3 regions of the Blautia sp. HA9023 genome follow, and region 1 is predicted to be linked to each of the others. Evidence: riboswitches for the same ligand, from Rfam matches in the RefSeq annotation. Region 1 holds a riboswitch; each other region holds the start of a gene.

Region 1 (2,206 bases):
ATCATCTCCTGCATATGGCATGTAAACCACAAAGATCACGTCAGGGTTGGCTGCGATGATATCCTCTTTTCCAACGGTGGAAGCATCCGGGTTTGCAAGAGTTGCGCCTAACTGTGTTACCATATCTCCGCCAAGGCTCTTTACGCCATAGTTTGTGATGTCATCTCCAAGAGGCTCCAATACCATTACGCTTGGTTTGTCTTTTACATCTGCAGTTGCAGTAAGAGTTTTGTCGATCACTGCTTTTGCATCATCAACGATAGCCTGTGCTTTGTCCTGTACATCGAAGATCTTTCCGATATTTAAGATATCTGTGAATTCATTTTCCAGTGTTCTGTCGCCGTCCGGACGAGTATTGGTGTTGTAGTAGGTGTTGCAGCCTTTGTCGATCCAGTCTGTTACATTTCCCAGATTCTTATCAGAGAAAAGAGAGCTCCAGGATAAGATCATGTCCGGCTCCAGCATTGTTACAGTTTCAAGGGATGGGGTAAATTCGTCAAGATAATTTGTTTTTGAGAATGCTTCTTTGAGATCTTCCGGAACTTCATTATCAAGACCTGCGGTAGCTACCAGGTGGTCTTCCAGACCAAGTGCGAGCATAGTCTCAATGCTTCCCTGATATACAGCAAGGACTTTTTCCGGTGCTTTTTCATAAGTGGTTTCGATTTCGTTTCCATCGTAATCATAGGTTGTGATGGTCAGAGGATATTCTGTCTTGGTTGCCTCTGCGGAAGAATCTTCGGTGTCTGCAGACTCTGTACTGTCTTCTGCTGCCGGCTGGTTGTCTTCCTTGATGGTCTCGGAGTCTGCTCTCTCTGCGGCATAAACAGCCGGAGTTGCTGATACGGTCATTGCCGCTGCCATTACCATTGCCATGATTCTTGTGGATACATACTTGTTTTTCATTTCATTTCCTCTCTTTTCGCCTGTTTTATCTCCTGTTGCCTATGGGTAACCGAAAAGATGGGGCTTCATAAAATCTGCACGGAACACTTTGTACGGAAGCTCCCACTTACATACTGTCAAGCAGGTTTCCTGACTTACAGACTCAGAAAAAACTCCGCAAAATAAAAACTGATACACCATTCATCTTTTAGCCGATCATGAATGATATATCAGAATTTTCTCCAGAATCTCTCTGACATCGGGATTTCGCCTTCTCACATGAGTTTCTGCAATGGCATGTGAAATCCCTTCTTCTGTATACAGTGGCCGCAACCGCTCAGGCTTTTTACCCGATTCCCTCTCACAGTATCCGGCAGCATATGTGCCGGTGATACTGTTCACTTCACAGCAATTCAATTACGCTGATACTGATTCTAACATACCGGTTTTCCAATTACAACCTTGAGGCCGGATTTTTACAGTTTTTTGCAGAAATAGTCTGCCCGGAGAGATCCCTCTCAGATCTTTTTCAGCTTGGCAAAACCGGCGAACATTTTTTTCACGCCGACTTTGTCAAAGTCTACCGTCACTTCGTAGTCTCTGCCGCCGTCTGCGATATTTTTTACGATACCGACTCCGAATTTCACATGACGGACCGTGTCTCCCTCACCATAGTCCAGGCTGTCCGCCTTCTTCACTGTGAAATCTTTTTTCTGCAGGGTGCTCTTTGCCTGGAAATTCATTTTCATCTGGGCATAGGCGCTTTTCGGAGATACGATATCATCTACTCTGGGCTTTTTCTCCTGAATCGTATGTCCAAGATCCACCAATTCTCTTGGAATTTCCCTTACAAAGCGTGATACACGGTTGTACTGGGTCTCTCCACGGATCATACGCTGTTTTGCACAGGTTAATGTCAGTTCCTTCATGGCACGTGTGATCCCCACATAACAGAGTCTTCGCTCTTCTTCAATATCCGACGGGTCTCCGGACCAGATGGACGCATATCCCGGAAATACTCCGTCCTCCATACCTGCCATAAATACATTGGGGAATTCCAGTCCCTTGGCACTGTGAAGGGTCATAAGAAGCACATAATCCTGATCCGGATCAACGGAATCAATATCTGCCACCAGTGCGATCTCTTCCAGAAATGCGGAAAGTGTTGCCGGCTGTCCTGCCTCTTCCATGGCTTCCTGGAAAGATTCGGTCTTGGAGATCAGCTCATCGATATTCTCGATCCTTGCCTGAGCTTCTTCTGTTTTTTCTGCTTCCAGCTCTTTCACATAACCGGTCAGTTCGATCACTTCTTCCAGCGTTT
Region 2 (2,206 bases), 140 kb from region 1:
GCCATCGCAAGCATGCATACCTGGAACTACCGTCCCGGTACCAGAGACGAGAACACAGAAGCTTTTGTCAATGTCATGAAGAATCCCTGTGTCAAAATCCTCGGTCACAGCGACAACACCCATTATCCGGTAAATTATGATGTTCTTGCCCGAACTGCCAGAGAAACCGGAACAATCTTTGAAATTAACGAAGCTTCCCTGGCTCCATATGGCTACCGTGGTGATACCAGAGAAAACTGTTATGAGATTCTCCGCTGCTGCCGCAAATATCATCTGCCGCTGCTGCTCTCCAGTGACAGTCACGGTCCGGAACACATCGGTGATTTTACCTGTGCTGCTGAATTTGTTCATCAGGCCATGTTCCCGGAACAGCTGATTCTGAACAATCATCTTCCAAGATTGAAGGTATTTCTGCAGACCAGATGATCTGGTAAAACAGTAAGATCGAATATACATAAAATGTATCCGAATACACATTCATGTTTGACTCACAACCAAAAAAGCCAGCTCGGACACATTTTACCATGTGTCCGAGCTAGCTTATTATTTCGGGTTATATTATATTTTCTTTATTATCATTTCTCATCTGCCTGAGAATTCTCTCTCTGCTTTCTTATCATATCCGCAAGTTCCTGATATTTTCCTGTGATATATCCATAATTCTCTCTTCTGTGAGGAAGTTTACACGCAGTGCAGTCCTTGATTCCGCTTTCCGTAAAATGGAAATTACCACCGCATTTATCTCCCAGTGCATACAGCGGACAATAACAGAACAGGCAGTTAAAATTTTCCGGATCTGCTCCTTTATGGCATGGAAAATACTCGCATTTTTTGTGGCTGAAATAGGAATATTCTTTTCCCTCCCAATATGGTTTCTCCATGGTTCTTATCTCCTCCCGGATCATGCACTCTCTTAATTTTTCCGTAAAAAAAGAGGTAGCGATCCCACCCCGGGGTAGAAATATAATCCGTTCATGAGTGCGCGGAGGGAACGAATGTATCCGGAGTAGTATCGCCTGCCATTTAATCATGTATAATTCATATGAACAGGCGCATTCCATAAAAAAATGCCTACTCTCGTAAAAAAGTAGACAACGTCCCAGGGGTGCGGAGTCCCTGAAATGGTTGTTACACTTTACACGGAAGTTTAACCTCGCCATAACAAGCAGGTTTCCTGGCTCCGGGATCATGGCTCGTCTCTCCTTCTCATACATAGGTACAATGGATTCTGAGATTCGCTCCTCCGTTACAGTGACCGGATCGCTCAGGTTTCTCACCTGATTCCCTTTTCTGCTGGCTTCTGATAATCCATGACTGTCAGATGCCCTCAGCACTTGCTATGTTCAATATGGAATTATACTGATATTATAATAACACCCTGTTAATTATATGTCAATACCGTTTCAGATTTTTCTGATATAAATTCACTGTTTCCTTATAAGAAACAGCCTGGCGGAATATGCCGCCAGGCTGTTCAATATCTTCATCTTAATAAATTTTATATGGTTCGTGATTATACAAGACGTCTTACAGAGACAATCGTTCTGTATGTCGCATCGTTACTGATCTTGATACCATCCTGAGAATTGGATGCATGTACAATCTGTCCATTGCCCATGTAAATAGCCACATGTCCACCATAGCAGATCAGATCTCCTGGCTGGGCATCTGCATAAGATACCTCAGTACCTGCATTCTGCTGCTCATAGGAAGTTCTCGGAAGGCTTACGCCAAAATTGGCATATACACTCTGTACAAAACCGGAGCAGTCTGCACCATTGGTAAGGCTTGTTCCGCCCCATACGTATGGATTTCCAACAAACTGTGTGGCATAATTCACAACAGAAGATCCTGAACCGCTGCTGTAAGAAGAACTGTCACTGTCTGAGGATGTGTCCTCTGCACCTTCTTCGGATGCATCTGTACTGTTATCGTAATCTGCGTCTGCATTATCCTCTGTATTCTCAGTATCCCCGGACGCGTCATCTTCGATCACATTGCCATCTTCATCATACTGCGCATCATCATTTTCACCATTGTCTGCATCTTCATCCACATGCTCGGTGTCATCCTCTGCAGTATCCTCATCTGTATTCTCAATCACGTCGCCGTCCTCATCGTACTGTACGTCTTCGCTCTCGTCCGCCTCATCCTGCTGTGCTTCCTGCTCTGCCTGGCGTCTTGCTTCCTCTTCTGCCTCAGCCTG
Region 3 (2,206 bases), 130 kb from region 1:
CGGACTCATCTGTGCTTCCGATGGAGTCGATAGCTGCTTTTGTATGATCTACATAAAGCTGCTCAACAGCCTCGATACGTCCAAGACCTGCGATCTGTGTATCAACATTCTCGAAGTTTCCGGATGCTACAAACTGGCTCTTCCAGGAATCCTCATCATCACCGGCCATATCGTTGTTTGCATGGTCTCCGGCAACAACCATCAGCGGACGAAGAACAACGTTCTTGTATCCTGCCTCTTTTACCTTCTCGATAACCTTGTCGCAGGCTGTATCTTCCGGTTTACCCTCTACAGTACCGATGAATGCGTTCTTGAATCCAAGGTTTTCCATCTGTGTCTGCATCTGATCGTATGTAATGTTAGCTGTATGAGATGTTCCATGTCCCATGAATACGAATGCTGTGCCAGCCTCAGCTGCTGCATCCATGCTGTCAAATCCGGCTTCTTTGCAAGCCTCATCTGTGATTGCCTGAGCAACGGCTTTCTTGTCATCGTTGATCACGGTTGCATCGTCTCCAACCTCACCGAGCATTGGCTCTGCGATAGCTACAGACTCGAATTTATCTTTATAGCCATTGATCGCTTCTGTCATCTCATCGTACTCAGCACCATGCATCAGATGAGTAGGCTGTACAACCAGATTCTTAACACCATTCTCTACTGCACGGTCAAGAGCCTGCTGCATGTTATCGATCACTTCATCATCTCTTGCCTCTACATGGTTGATGATGATCTGTGCTGTAAATGCTCTTCTTACAGACCAGTCCGGATAAGCTTCTGCAAGAGCATCCTCGATTCCTTTGACATCCTCTGCACGGCTGTCATTGAAGGAAGTACCAAAGCTTACTACCAGAAGCTCGTTCTCACCGATCTCATCCTGGTTACGTGGATCGTCTTTGGAAGCGTCTCCTGTGTCACGTCCGAAGTAATCCGGATCAGCGTTCTCGCCCTCTACCAGTTCTTTCTGAGCGTCTGTCAGAGCATCCCATGCTTCTTTAGCTGCCTTGCAGTCCTCATCTGTTGTGTCAGTTCTCTCCTGAACATAGATCTTGTCGATCAGAGCTGCTACATTGTCAGCTGCTTTCTGGTCTTCATCAGAAGCCTCTGTGGTATCAGCTGCCTCAGTACTCTCATCTGCGCTCTCTTCTGTAGCGGAATCATCTGCTGCCATTGCTGTTGTAGCTGCACCCATAGAGCATGTCATGGAAACTGCGAGCATCAGAGCTAACATTGTTTTTCTTTTCATTTCTTATCGTCCTCTTTTCATGTATTTCCAGAATACTGATATGTACAAAAAAACGGCTGCTTTCTGCGGCCGCCTGCTCACACACGATTCTCTCGCAATACACATAAAAAGAAGTTCTGTATTGTTATTGAGAATACAGATTCGTAGACCGCGAATCCTGGATCTCACAATAAGGCAGTTCTCCTGACTTGGTTCCACACTGCTTTCCCTTCCCGGTTTCCCAGTGGTATTTAAAAACAGCTCCCCGTTCACAGTGACGGTATCGTTCCGGATTCTCACCGGATTCTCTTTTGCACATCCGACTGGACGCAACCTTATTGCCATAACATTTGTACATATTCGATTTTACCTGGTTACTTATTCTTTTACCACAAAATCACAAAATTGTCAAGATTGCTGTCGGACGAATCATGGTGCTTCCCCTGCATCTGTCAGTTATTTTCAACATACTCCTTTCAATATTCATGCACATTATGCATGGTTTTATATGATTTATGTTTTTTATTTATGGTACAGTGATTTCCTACAACATAAAAGCAGCCCCTTTCCGCCATCACTGTGACAGCAGAAAAGGGCCGCTCATATTATTTACTGAAGTACTCCTGCTCAAGGTATCTGGCTACATAGATACCGCTGGCGGATGCATGGGAAAGAGAATGTGTCACACCGCTGCAGTCTCCGATAACAAAGAGACCTTTGTGGCAGGTTTCCAGATTCTCATCGATCTCAACTTCCATGTTGTAGAATTTAACCTCAACACCATAAAGCAGAGTATCGTCATCTGCTGTTCCAGGTGCGATCTTATCCAGAGCATAGATCATCTCGATGATTCCATCCAGGATACGCTTCGGCATAACAAGGCTTAAGTCTCCCGGTGTTGCGGAAAGAGTCGGTGTTACGAAGCTCTCCTCAATACGTGCTTTTGTGCTTCGTCTTCCACGGATCAGATCTCCGAAACGC

The links. A riboswitch is a leader RNA that binds a small molecule or an ion and turns the genes downstream of it on or off. The one in region 1 is predicted to bind cobalamin.
Region 2: another riboswitch for cobalamin. It lies ahead of AC04Q6_RS04400 (cysteine-rich small domain-containing protein); the one in region 1 lies ahead of AC04Q6_RS05025 (ABC transporter substrate-binding protein).
Region 3: another riboswitch for cobalamin. It lies ahead of AC04Q6_RS04465 (sirohydrochlorin cobaltochelatase); the one in region 1 lies ahead of AC04Q6_RS05025 (ABC transporter substrate-binding protein).

What each region holds. Positions count from the first base shown of each region.
Region 1 is NZ_JBWLUR010000006.1:191,389-193,594, forward strand. Features, by position in the region: gene AC04Q6_RS05025 (ABC transporter substrate-binding protein) at 1-906, opposite strand, end outside; cobalamin riboswitch at 1,013-1,302, opposite strand; gene pcrA (DNA helicase PcrA) at 1,404-2,206, opposite strand, start outside.
Region 2 is NZ_JBWLUR010000006.1:50,103-52,308, forward strand. Features, by position in the region: gene AC04Q6_RS04395 (PHP domain-containing protein) at 1-426, shown strand, start outside; gene AC04Q6_RS04400 (cysteine-rich small domain-containing protein) at 576-881, opposite strand; cobalamin riboswitch at 1,148-1,350, opposite strand; gene AC04Q6_RS04405 (C40 family peptidase) at 1,514-2,206, opposite strand, start outside.
Region 3 is NZ_JBWLUR010000006.1:66,204-68,409, forward strand. Features, by position in the region: gene AC04Q6_RS04465 (sirohydrochlorin cobaltochelatase) at 1-1,246, opposite strand, end outside; cobalamin riboswitch at 1,403-1,578, opposite strand; gene AC04Q6_RS04470 (NAD(P)/FAD-dependent oxidoreductase) at 1,831-2,206, opposite strand, start outside.